3 regions of the Streptomyces sp. AC627_RSS907 genome follow, and region 1 is predicted to be linked to each of the others. Evidence: riboswitches for the same ligand, from Rfam matches in the RefSeq annotation. Region 1 holds a riboswitch; each other region holds the start of a gene.
The links. Region 1 has a riboswitch for cyclic di-AMP ahead of KUM32_RS20700 (transglycosylase SLT domain-containing protein). Riboswitches for the same ligand answer to the same signal wherever they lie in the genome.

Region 2: linked by a shared signal. The riboswitch ahead of KUM32_RS22030 (C40 family peptidase) and the one ahead of KUM32_RS20700 (transglycosylase SLT domain-containing protein) in region 1 are both predicted to bind cyclic di-AMP.
Region 3: linked by a shared signal. The riboswitch ahead of KUM32_RS25140 (transglycosylase family protein) and the one ahead of KUM32_RS20700 (transglycosylase SLT domain-containing protein) in region 1 are both predicted to bind cyclic di-AMP.

The regions. Positions count from the first base shown of each region.
Region 1 covers NZ_JAGMUE010000095.1:7,644-11,526, forward strand. Annotated here, with positions in the region: gene KUM32_RS20690 (GNAT family N-acetyltransferase) at 1-45, opposite strand, end outside; gene KUM32_RS20695 (HAD family hydrolase) at 322-1,131, shown strand; gene KUM32_RS20700 (transglycosylase SLT domain-containing protein) at 1,218-1,703, opposite strand; cyclic di-AMP (ydaO/yuaA leader) riboswitch at 1,708-1,872, opposite strand; gene KUM32_RS20705 (polyprenyl synthetase family protein) at 2,624-3,634, shown strand.
Region 2 covers NZ_JAGMUE010000098.1:93,445-97,327, forward strand. Annotated here, with positions in the region: gene KUM32_RS22015 (DUF397 domain-containing protein) at 1-82, opposite strand, end outside; gene KUM32_RS22020 (helix-turn-helix transcriptional regulator) at 118-978, opposite strand; gene KUM32_RS22025 (ATP-binding protein) at 1,192-1,683, shown strand; gene KUM32_RS22030 (C40 family peptidase) at 1,762-2,235, opposite strand; cyclic di-AMP (ydaO/yuaA leader) riboswitch at 2,239-2,461, opposite strand; gene KUM32_RS22035 (urease subunit gamma) at 3,162-3,464, shown strand; gene KUM32_RS22040 (urease subunit beta) at 3,479-3,790, shown strand; gene KUM32_RS22045 (urease subunit alpha) at 3,783-3,883, shown strand, end outside.
Region 3 covers NZ_JAGMUE010000115.1:638-4,520, reverse strand. Annotated here, with positions in the region: gene eno (phosphopyruvate hydratase) at 1-609, opposite strand, end outside; gene KUM32_RS25140 (transglycosylase family protein) at 912-1,643, opposite strand; cyclic di-AMP (ydaO/yuaA leader) riboswitch at 1,648-1,813, opposite strand; gene KUM32_RS25135 (transglycosylase family protein) at 1,997-3,040, opposite strand; partial or broken gene KUM32_RS25130 (cytochrome P450) at 3,184-3,883, opposite strand, start outside.

The sequences.
Region 1 (3,883 bases):
CCAGTGCTCCCGCTCCCCCTCGCTCAGCTCCTGCGGCCTGAGCACGCGTACACGTCCGCCGTTCAACCCGACCCCCCGATCAAGTCCCCCTGGACAACAGGAAGGTACCCCCGGGGCCGCCCCGCGGGGTAGGTAGCGGGGGATGTTGTTGCCAATCGGTGCACAGGCCTTCAACCGGCTTTAGCCGATGATCTGCCAGGTTTCGGACACGTTCGTGCGGTCCTCGCGCTGTCCTCGAGCCTTGTCGTGCGGAGTCGTGCGTCCTCGCTCGGATGCGATCGTGGGTGAGTCGGACAGGTGCGGTGTCCGTATTCTCTGATCATGGACCGCACCGCGTATTCACTCGTCGCCACCGACCTCGACGGCACGCTGCTCCGCGGCGACGACACCGTCTCCGACCGGTCGCTGGCCGCGCTGGCGCGGGCGGCCGAGGCCGGTGCGCGGCATCTGGTGGTGACCGGGCGGCCGGCGCCCAGGGTGCGGTCCCTGCTCGACCGCCTCGGCTGCACGGGGCTCGCGGTGTGCGGACAGGGCGCGCAGGTGTACGACGCCGGCGCGCACCGGATGCTGTGGTCGGTCACCCTGGACCGGGAGCTGGCCGAGACCGCGCTCGGCAAGATCGAGGCCGAGGTGGGGCAGGTGTACGCCGCGGTCGACCAGGACGGTGTGGACGGCCTGACGCTGATCGAGCCGGGGTACCTGATGCCCCACCCGACGCTTCCGGCGGTGCGGGTCGAGCGGCGCGACGAGCTGTGGAGCGCGCCGATCAGCAAGGTGCTGCTGCGCCACCCCGATCTGACCGACGACGAGCTGGCGGCGACGGCCCGCACGGTGGTCGGCTCCCTCGCGACGGTCACGATGTCGGGGCCGGGGACGGTGGAACTCCAGCCGTGCGGCATCACCAAGGCGACGGGCCTGGCGCTGGCCGCCGAGCACCTGGGCCTGTCCCGGCGCCACACCATCGCCTTCGGGGACATGCCCAACGACATCCCCATGTTCCACTGGGCGGCCCGCGGCGTCGCCATGGCCGACGCCCACCCGGAACTCAAGGCGGTGGCCGACGAGGTCACCCTGACGAACGAGGACGACGGCGTGGCCGTCGTCCTCGAGCGTGTCTTCGGAACGTCCTAGTACGAATCAGTACGAATCAGTGCGGATCAGTGCGGATCATTACAGCTCGGTACGGATCAGCATGACTCGGGACGGGTCGATACGGCTCAGTACGCGCCGAAGACGTTGTCCATCGAGCCGTACCGGTCGGCCGCGTAGTTGCAGGCCGCGGTGATGTTGGCGACCGGGTCGTACGGGTCCCAGGAGGTGCCCTCCACGTGGTAGGCCTGGAAGGTCGGGTCGATCACCTGGAGCAGGCCCTTGGACGGGGTGCCGTTGACGGCGTTGATGTCCCAGTTGTTGATGGCGAGCGGGTTGCCCGACGACTCCCGCATGATGTTGCGGTGGATGCCCTCGTACGACCCGGGGATGCCGTGCTGCGCCATGATGGCGAGCGACTCGCGGATCCAGCCGTCGAGGTTGTCCGGGTACGTCGTCGCCGTGGCGGCGGTCGGGGCGGCGGGGGTGGCCGCGGACGCGCCGGTGGCGCCGATGAGCGGCAGGGCGAGTACGGCGGCGCCGGTGCCGGCCAGGGCGAGCTTGCGGGCGATGCGGGTGGTCCGGGCGCGACGGTTCTGACCGTTGACAGACATGTTGAGTCCCTCTCCTTACGCCTGCGAGGTGAGCTGTCGGGTTCGGGCGGGGAGGTGCCCGGCCGCGCCCTGACGGGCACGGCTTCACCCCGAGCCGCTCCGGTGGTGACCGGCGCGGCGACTTACCTGGGTCCCCCGCTCCTGCCTGCGAGTTTGTTGGTGGATGACTGTGCGTCCGGGCGGTGGCAGGATTCGGCGTCCACCCGACAGGCCGGGAAGGTATGCGAGAAAAGATGTCCGAAACAAGTGCAGGAATCACCCAACGCTCCTGTTGACCTTGTTCCGAGGTGTTTGGGGTGCTTGATCCTTTTCGGTCGCCCGGCCTCAACTGGCTTGCGGGGCAAAGGGACCGCACAGCTTGGGGCGGAGCTGCCGGCGGGCGGACGGCGTGAGTCAAGTCACTGGACGCGAAAAGAACGGCAAATCGGGCATTAGGCTCAACTGGTCGTCAACCGGCCGCCGCCGCGGGGGATTGGCGCCGGTCGGCGGTCCGGCCCGGTTCCTCGCCCCTCGCGTCCCGCACCCGCCCCGGTCGACCGCGCCTCGCGCGGTCGTGTCCTTCCCGTCCCTGTTGGTGTTTCCTCGCGCCGTGCGGGCATCTGTTCGGAGCGGGAAGAGGAGTGCGAGTGCCGAGTGGGTGACGTTCTCGGAGTGCGGGCCGTCGGGGGCGGTGGTGGGATCTTCGGTGGCGGCTTTCGGCCACCCGTGTCCCGTGTCACGCCGCTCGGGCCGTGTCGATCAATATCTGCTCATATCGGCTGATCAAAAACATAGCGCGCATGATCCGATACCGACCGGCCTGTAACGGTGGGCGCTAGCGGTGATCGAAACGTGACCGGATACGCTGAGTCGAGTGGTGGCAGCGACCTATCGACAAGCCAGGTAATCGCCAGTAGACACCAGCAGACAGGAGACCCCTCGTGACCGTCGTCGGGCCGTTCGGGCTGAGCGTGCGGGACCAGGCTCTGGAAGCCGATGTCCAGGCCGGATTGGTGGCTGTCGAGGAAGGGTTGCTTGAGGCAACCAAAAGCGAGGTGCCCTTCATCACGGAGGCCGCCCAGCACCTGGTGCGTGCCGGAGGCAAACGGTTCCGGCCACTGCTGGTGATGCTCGCGTCCCAGTTCGGCGACCCCTACGCTCCCGGGATCGTGCCCTCGGCCGTGGTCGTGGAGCTGACCCACCTCGCCACGCTGTACCACGACGACGTGATGGACGAGGCCGCCGTGCGGCGCGGCGTGCCCAGCGCGAACACCCGCTGGGGCAACTCGGTCGCGGTCCTCACCGGCGACTTCCTCTTCGCCCGCGCCTCCCAGATCCTCGCCGACCTCGGACCCGAGGCGGTCCGGGTGCAGGCCCTCGCGTTCGAGCGGCTGGTCACCGGCCAGATCCTGGAGACGGCGGGCCCGCAGGACGGGCGCGACCCGGTCGACCACTACCTGGACGTGCTGGGTGGCAAGACGGGATCGCTGGTGGCGGTCTCCTGCCGGTTCGGCGCGATGATGTCCGGCGCCGACGAGACGGTCGTCGACGTGCTGACCCAGTACGGCGAGCGCCTCGGCGTCGCCTTCCAGCTCGCGGACGACGTCCTGGACATCGCCTCCGACTCCAGCGAGTCGGGGAAGACGCCCGGGACCGACCTGCGCGAGGGCATCCCGACCCTCCCGGTGCTGCGGCTGCGCGAGCGGGCGGCCCGGCTGGGGCTGGCCGAGGACGTCGCCCTGTGCGAGCTGCTGGACTCCGACCTCAGTGACGACGCCCGGCACGCGGAGGCGCTGCGGCTGCTGCGCGCCCACCCCGCGCTGGAGCAGGCGCGGCGGGACACCGTCCGGTACGCCAAGGACGCCCGGGCGGCGCTGGCCCCGCTCAAGGAGTGCGAGGCGAAGGCCGCGCTGGTGGAGCTGTGCGACGCCGTGGTGCACCGGGCCGGCTGAGTACCGGGCCTGCGCCGGCCGAATGAGTAGCGGGCCTGCGCCCGGCCGAATGAGTTGCGGGCCCGCACCGGGCCGACGGGGTACCGGGCCTGCGCCCGGCCGAATGACTGCCGGGCCTGCGTCGGGTCGGCTGAAGGCCGGCTGCTCGTGACCCGCGTCACGGGGTCTCACTGTGCGGGTGGGCGCGTCCCGGTGCCGGACGGCGTACCCCCACCCCTACGGGCCGGGGGTACCGGCGCCCCTCCGTGT
Region 2 (3,883 bases), on a different contig from region 1:
CCCCGGTGCTGTAGCTGCTGCGCAGCCACCGCACCCCGGGCAGACCGGTGCCGGCGGGGATGCTGCGGGGGAGTTCCGGCATGGAGCCTCGAATGGTGCCTGACATGGTGTGCCTCCTTACGCGCCTGCCGCGGTCGCGGCGATGAAGTCCAACGAGTCCTCGGGCGAAAGGGCATGGGTCACAAGGGCATCGAAGGCCTCGGTGTAGGCCTCGAGGTCTTCTTTCCGTTCGAGGTGCAGGCTACTCGTCAAATGGTCGAGAACAACTACGTCTAGATCAGAAGTGCTCGAAAAAGAGAAAATTACGAAAGGGCCGGTGACGCCGATGTGCGCCCCCGCGGCGAACGGCAGGACCTGGAGCCGGACGTGGGGCAGACGCGCGGCCTCGACCAGTCGCGCCAGCTGACGGGACATGACCCCGGGCCCGCCCACCTCCCGGCGCAGCACCGCCTCGTCCAGGACCGCGCTCAGTTCCAGGGGCCGCTGCGTACGCAGCACGTCCTGCCGGGCCAGCCGGACCTCCACCAGCGTGTCCAGCCGCTCCTCGGACAGCCCGTCCACCGCGGCGCGGGTCACCGCACGGGCGTACTCCGGCGTCTGCAGCAGCCCGGGGACCACCGTGGTCTCCAGCGTGCGCATCGCGCTCGCCTGGGACTCCAGGCTGATGAAGTCCCGGTACGTGGGCGGCAGCACCCCCCGGTAGGCGTGCCACCAGTGGTTCCGGCCGCCCGTGTCGTCGGAGCCCGCCAGCATCACCAGCAGCTCGCGCAGTTGGGCGTCGTCCACTCCGAAGGCGTCCAGCAGTAAGCGCACATCGGCCGGTTTCGCACCGCTGGTCCCGGTCTCGATCCGGCTGACCTTCGACTGGTGCCATCCCACCAGCTGGGCCGCCTCACGGCTGGTGATTCCCGCCGATGTGCGCAGGGCGCGCAGTTCGGCGCCCAGTTTCCGGCGGCGCACCACGGGACCGTGCTGCATGGGCCACTCCCTTACTCCCTATGGGCCGCGCGAATACGCTCTGCCGTCGCAGAGTTCACCGCTTCGAGCGACAGATATATGCATATCTTGGTGGATCGCCACCCTTCGCCCCCTGGTGATGGCAGTCTGGCGGCGAAGCACCAGTCCGGGACCGTACTCGAACCATCCGCTCCTTGTCGGACCGCGGTCCCGTGGGAAAGGGACGACTTCTCCATGGCAGACCATCTGGAAGCATCCATCACTCTGCCGAGCGATCCCGCCTCGGTGGCCGTCGCGCGTACCTATGTGGTCGGCACGCTGGCGGAGTGGGGCCTGCCGGCGGACACCGACGTGTCCGACACCGTCCGGCTCATCGTCTCCGAGCTGGCGACCAACGCGGTCCAGCACACGCTCGGACAGTCCCCCACCTTCACGGTGGACCTCGGGCTCGACCGTGAGGCACGCCTGCGCATCGGCGTCACCGACAGCCATCCCCGCTTCCCCAAGCGCCTGCCCGCCGCCGTCCAGCAGGACAACGGCCGGGGCATGGTGATCATCCGCTGGCTGACCGCGGAGTGCGGCGGCAGACTGAGAGTGCGGCCCACGCGCGAGGGCGGCAAGACCGTCTCCATCGAACTGCCCTGGTCACCCCCGGGCCGGCCGGTGACGCCGGAACCGGTCACGGCCGCGGGGCAGGTCGTGGGGGGCCCTGAGCCCCAGGGGTGAGGCCGCCGGGCGGTGAGGGCGACCCACGGCATCCGGGCAGGTGACGGTGCCCGGCCCACCGTCACCTGCCGGGATCGGCTACTTGACCCGGCCGTACCAGACGCTGTTGGTCCAGATCTTCTGCAGGCGTACCACGTCCCCGGTCTTCGGGGCGTGCCAGATCTTGCCCTTCCCGGCGTAGATGCCGACGTGGTAGACGCTGCGGCCCGAGTGGAAGAAGACCAGGTCCCCGGCCTTGCGGCTCTTGGCGGAGATGTGACGGGTCTTGTTGTACTGCTGGGCCGCGGTGCGCGGAAGCTTCTTGCCGGCCTTCTTGAACGAGTACTGCGTCAGTCCCGAGCAGTCGAACCTGCTTGGTCCGGTGGCGCCCCACTTGTACGGGGCACCCTTCTTGGAGGCCGCGATCTTGAGGGCCTTGGTCGCATGGGACACCGCCGCCGCTTCGGAAGCGACACCGGGGACCACGACGGAGCCGCCCACGGCGGCGAGGGTCAGAGCCGAGGCCGTACCGGCACGGGCCATCAGGGACGGGACACGATTGAGCGCGGACATGCGCAACCCTTCGTCAGCCGCCTGTGAAGGATGACCTGTCGGATTCGGGCTGGCGAAGTTGCCCGGCCGCACGAGTGCGGCTTCACCCCAAGGGCTGCTCGGCCCGGCGCACCTCTCGCGGAGATGACCGTTCCGGCGACCCGTCGTGCTTGGGTCCTCCACTCCTGCCGATCCACTCCTGTCGACCGGTCGTCCGGGCGGCGGCAGGACTCGGCGTCCGCCCGGACCGCCCCGCCGCTGCGGCGGGGGCTTGTCGTCAGTCACGGATCTTGTCTCGTCCGGTGGGAAAATCCCAACGGAACGTGCTCTTTGTGTTGTTACTCACCACTCGCCCGTTCGAGGGGGCGCACCCGGGTTCGAGCCGTCGCCGGGTGTCCGACCGGCTCCGGGACCTGCGGCGGAATGGCTTGTTCCGCCGCTTGGACACGCGCGTCGCGCAACCTCGGAGGGTCGGAAACCGGAGGTGTTCCTACGCCGAAAGGGGGTACGCCGTTTGGTCCGTTTCGGATCCCTGTCACCTCGACTGCCCGAACCCGCCTGTTCCTGACCGGGGGCACCGTGCGGCGCGGTGTCGACCCGCCCGCGCCCGGCCGGATGCGCGACGGCCACGTGCCGGTCGGTCAGTTGTGCCTTGGACCGGGCCGGTTGGGCGGCGGCGCACCCGATGGCGGCGAAGGTATTCGGCCGTATGGCGCGCTTGGTCTGCCGGGCGGCGGGCGGCGGCGGGCGGCACCGGTAATCAGTCGGTCAAATCCAGGTGACGCGGCGGAAACACTGCGGACCTACTCTCCACCCCGATCCACCTGCGGTTTCCGGACACCACGAGGCGCCTTCCGGCGTATTCGTGTGTGTTACATCTATAGCCGTCGCGGTGGCCGCGGCAGCCGGACCGCTCGGTCCTGGCGTGATGCCCTGTGAGGTGGCAAGTGCAGCTGACCCCGCACGAGCAGGAGAGACTGCTCATTCATGTGGCCGCGGACGTGGCGGAGAAGCGCCGCGCACGAGGCGTGAAGCTCAACCATCCCGAGGCCGTCGCGCTGATCACCGCGCACATCCTCGAAGGCGCCCGCGACGGTCGTACGGTCAGTGAACTCATGGCCTCCGGACGCACGGTGCTCCAGCGCGACGACGTCATGGAGGGCATCCCCGAGATGATCCACGACGTGCAGGTCGAGGCCACCTTCCCCGACGGCACCAAGCTGGTCACCGTCCACGATCCGATCATCTGACGGGCGCGGCAGTCATGATTCCCGGAGAGATCCTGTTCGCCCCCGAGCCGGTGGCCTTCAACCAGGGACGCCCGAGCGTCCGCCTGACCGTGCTCAACACCGCCGACCGGCCCGTCCAGGTCGGATCCCACTACCACTTCGCCGAGGCCAACCCCGGTCTCGACTTCGACCGTGACGCGGCCCGCGGCAAGCGGCTGAACATCGCCGCCGGCACCGCCGTCCGGTTCGAGCCCGGCATCCCGGTCGACGTCGAGCTCGTCCCCCTCGCGGGGGTCCGCGTCGTGGTGGGCCTGCGCGGCGAGACCGGAGGTCCCCTCGATGCCTGAACTCTCCCGAGCCGCCTACGCCGACCTGTTCGGCCCGACCACCGGCGACCGCGTCCGCCTCGCCGACACCGACCTGCTCGTCGAGATCGAGGA
Region 3 (3,883 bases), on a different contig from region 1:
GCCGAGGCCGGTGGCCAGGCCCTTGTTCTTCAGGACCTTCTTCAGGGTGTGGTAGATCTCGGCGCCCCAGCGCAGGGCCTCGGAGAAGGACTCCGCGCCGATCGGGGCGATCATGAACTCCTGGATGTCCACGTTGGAGTCGGCGTGCGAGCCGCCGTTCAGGATGTTCATCATCGGCACCGGCAGCAGGTGCGCGTTCGGGCCGCCCAGGTAGCGGAAGAGCGGCAGGTCGCTGGCCTCGGAGGCGGCGTGGGCGACGGCGAGCGAGACGCCGAGGATGGCGTTGGCGCCGAGCGAGCCCTTGTTGTCGGTGGCGTCGAGGTCGAACATCGCCTGGTCGATCAGGCGCTGCTCGGTGGCGTCGTAGCCGACGAGCTCCGGGCCGATCTGCTCGATGACGGCCAGGACGGCCTTCTCGACGCCCTTGCCCAGGTAACGGTTGGCATCGCCGTCACGGAGTTCGATGGCCTCGAAGGCGCCGGTGGAGGCACCGGACGGCACGGCGGCACGACCCGTGCTGCCGTCGTCGAGGCCGACCTCGACCTCGACCGTGGGGTTGCCTCGGGAGTCCAGGATTTCCCGGGCTACGACGACGTCGATGGACGGCACGAGCATCTCCTTCTTCAATGTGACGCTTCGGTGTGACGCGGGTCCGCAGGACCGCAGCGGCTCTGCGGGACGAGCCTAACCGGCTCCGGGCGATCGGCCAGCCGGTCGCCCACCCGATGGACAGAACCGAGAGTAAATTGTTTCCGAACGGAACAAAGACGTCCGCGGAAACGGAGGCGGAATCGGGGAGCGAAGCGGGACGGGAGCGGGGCCCAGGAGCGGCGGCGGGGGCGGAACGTGAAAATCCCGTCCCGGCGCGTACGGGGGAACACGCACCGGGACGGGAGCAAGGGGGCCGCCGCTTACTTCAGGTGCAGCTGCTGGCCCGGGTAGATCAGGTCGGCGTCGTCGACGATGTCGTCGTTCAGCTGGAACAGCTTCGCCCAGCCACCCTTGACGTCGTGCGCCTCGGCGATCGAGCTGAGGGTGTCGCCCTCGACGACCTTGTACTCGCCGTCACCCTTCTCGACCTTCTTGCCGGTCGGGGTGGTGACGGTCTCCTTCTTGGCCGCCGGACGCTCGGCGGAGCGGGAGGCCTTCTGCTCGGTGGAACGCTCGGTGGAGCCACCGCTCTGGCTCTGCGCGCTCTCGGAGCCGCCGGAGTCGGAGCCCTGCGAGGAACCGCTGTCCTGGGTCCCTCCCGAGCCGCCACCGGTGTACGCGGCGTTCGACAGGCCGGTGCCGCAGACCGGCCAGGCACCCTTGCCCTGACCGGCGAGCACCTTCTCGGCGACCGCGATCTGCTGCGCCTTGGTGGCCTGGTCGGCGGTGGCGGCGTACTGCGTACCGCCGTAGGCGGCCCAGGTGGAGGCGGAGAACTGCAGGCCGCCGTAGTAGCCGTTGCCGGTGTTGATGGACCAGTTGCCGCCGGACTCGCACTGGGCGACGGTGTCCCACTCGGACGCGGTGGCGGCGGAGGCGTTGCCGGCCGCCATCAGCGGGGCGGCGACGGCCGCGCCGGTGACACCGGCGACGGCGATGACACGGGTGGCCTTGGACGGACGACGGTGCTTGCCCTTGCCGGAGAACAGCATGGATCGATCCCCTCACCGACGCCTGCGAGGTGAGCTGTCGGGTTCGGGCCGGTTGAGTTGCCCGGCCGGGTTCCTCACGGAACTCGGCTCCACCCCTAGCCGCTCCGGTCAACTGCCCGGTGCGGCACCTACCTTGGGTCCCCCGCTCCTGCCTTCGGCGCTCGACGCGACGACTGTTCCCGGACGGCCGCTGGCAGGATTCGGCGTTGCGGCAACCGGGGCCCGCGGTGGCGAGCGGTCATGACCGTAGGCACGCGCTCCGCGGTTTTTCAAAGACGATCACGGCTTCTGAGACCTATCTCTCACGAGATCCAAAACGGACATACGCCCCCGAACCGTGACGCGAACTCCCCCTACTTCTCGACCGGTTCGCCCGTGACCGTAAGGGTCTGACCGGGCAGGATGTGGTCCGGGTCGTCGCCGACGACCGTCTTGTTGCCGGCGTACAGCGAGTGCCATCCGCCGTCGATCTCAAGGGAGTCGGCGATGCCCCAGAGACTGTCACCGGAACGGACGGTGTAGGAGCCGTCCACGACCTCCCGCGCGCCACCCTCGCCGCGCGAGGCGTGCCGGCCCGACGACCCAGCCGTACGGCCGTCCGCCGTCCCCTCGTCGGCACTGCCGCCGCGGTGCCGGCCCGAACCGGAGTCCCCGGTGTCGGTGAGCCCCGAAGTGCCGCCCTCCTGCCCCGCCTTGCCCGTCTCCCCGTCCTCGGGCGTGGCCGTGGACGAACCGCCGGACCCGCGCCGGTCGGTGCGCGCCGTGGAATCGGATTCGGTGGATGTGTCGGACTTGGCCGGTTCGTCCTCCGTGGCCGACGAGGAGTCAGGAGTCGGCGGGGCGGAAGAGGAAGGCGACGTGCCGGACGTCGGCTCCGTCGTCCCGGCCGGACCGGAGGAGCCGGAGACACCGGACGGTTCCGGCGATTCGGCCGACTCGGGGGCGGTCGACGTCCCCGAGGTGTCCGACCCCTTCGACGGGCCGTCACCCGTCGCCGCCGTACCGCTGTCCGCGGGCACCCGGTCGTCGCCCAGCCCCGAGAGCACGGCGCAGGTCGGCCAGGCGGCGATGCCCTGGGCCGCGTGGATCTTCTCGGCGACTCTTATCTGCTGGGCGCGACTGGCCTGGTCGGCGCTCGGCGCGTACGCCAGACCGCCGTACTGCTCCCATGCCTCCTGGGACAGCTGCAGGCCGCCGTAGTACCCGTTGCCGCTGTTCTGGCTCCAGGCTCCGCCGGTCTCGCACTCGGCGACCCGGTCCCAGTTCACCCCGTCGGCCGCGTGGGCGCCGGTGGCGCCGAGGAGGGGGATCGCGATGGCGGAGCCGGTCACTCCGGCGGCGACGACCAGGGCGGGAGCCTGGCGGGGGCGGCGGTGACGACCGTTCCCGGAGAGCATGCGACGACCTTTCACGAGACGACGTGGGCCACGCGGTGGACGATGCTCCCCACCACGCTGATCCGTGAACGTATAGGCAGATGATCGCCTGTCACAAGTTCATCCCGCACAGATCACGTGAAGATCACAGAGTTGAGCGCGTGTCACTTTTGCGTCGCCGGGCCACCCTTGTCGGCCGATGACGTGCCCGGTGTGAAGGAGACGGGCAGGGTGCGCAGACCGCGCATGATGAGTCCGCCGCGCCAGCGCAGCTCGGCCGGTTCCGCGGCGAGGCGCAGGTCCGGGAGGCGGGTGAGGAGCGTGGCGAGCGCCGTCTGCCCCTCCAGCCGGGCGAGCGGGGCGCCGAGGCAGTAGTGGATGCCGTGGCCGTACCCGAGGTGCTGGCTGTCCCGGCGCGCGAGGTCCAGGGTGTCCGGGTCCGTGAACCGCTCCGGGTCCCGGTCGGCGGCGGCGAGGACGACGAGGACGGGGTCGCCCGCCGCGATGTCCCGTCCGCCGATGGTGAGCGGCCGGGTGGCGAAGCGCCAGGTGGCCATCTCCACCGGACCGTCGTAGCGCAGGAGTTCCTCGACCCCGGTCTCCAGCAGGCCGCGTTCGCCGGCGGCGAGGGACGTCTGCAGGCGGGCCCGCTGCCCGGGGTGGGTGAGCAGGGCGTACAGGCCGTTGCCGATGAGGTTGACCGTGGTCTCGAACCCTGCGAAGAGCAGGATGAAGGCCATGGCCGCGGCCTCGTTCTCGGTGAGGTGCTCGCCGTGGTCGGAGGCGCGGATGAGGCCGGAGATGAGGTCCTCGCCGGGGCCGGGCTCGGGCGGCAGCGCGGCACGCTTGCGGTGGATGAGGTCG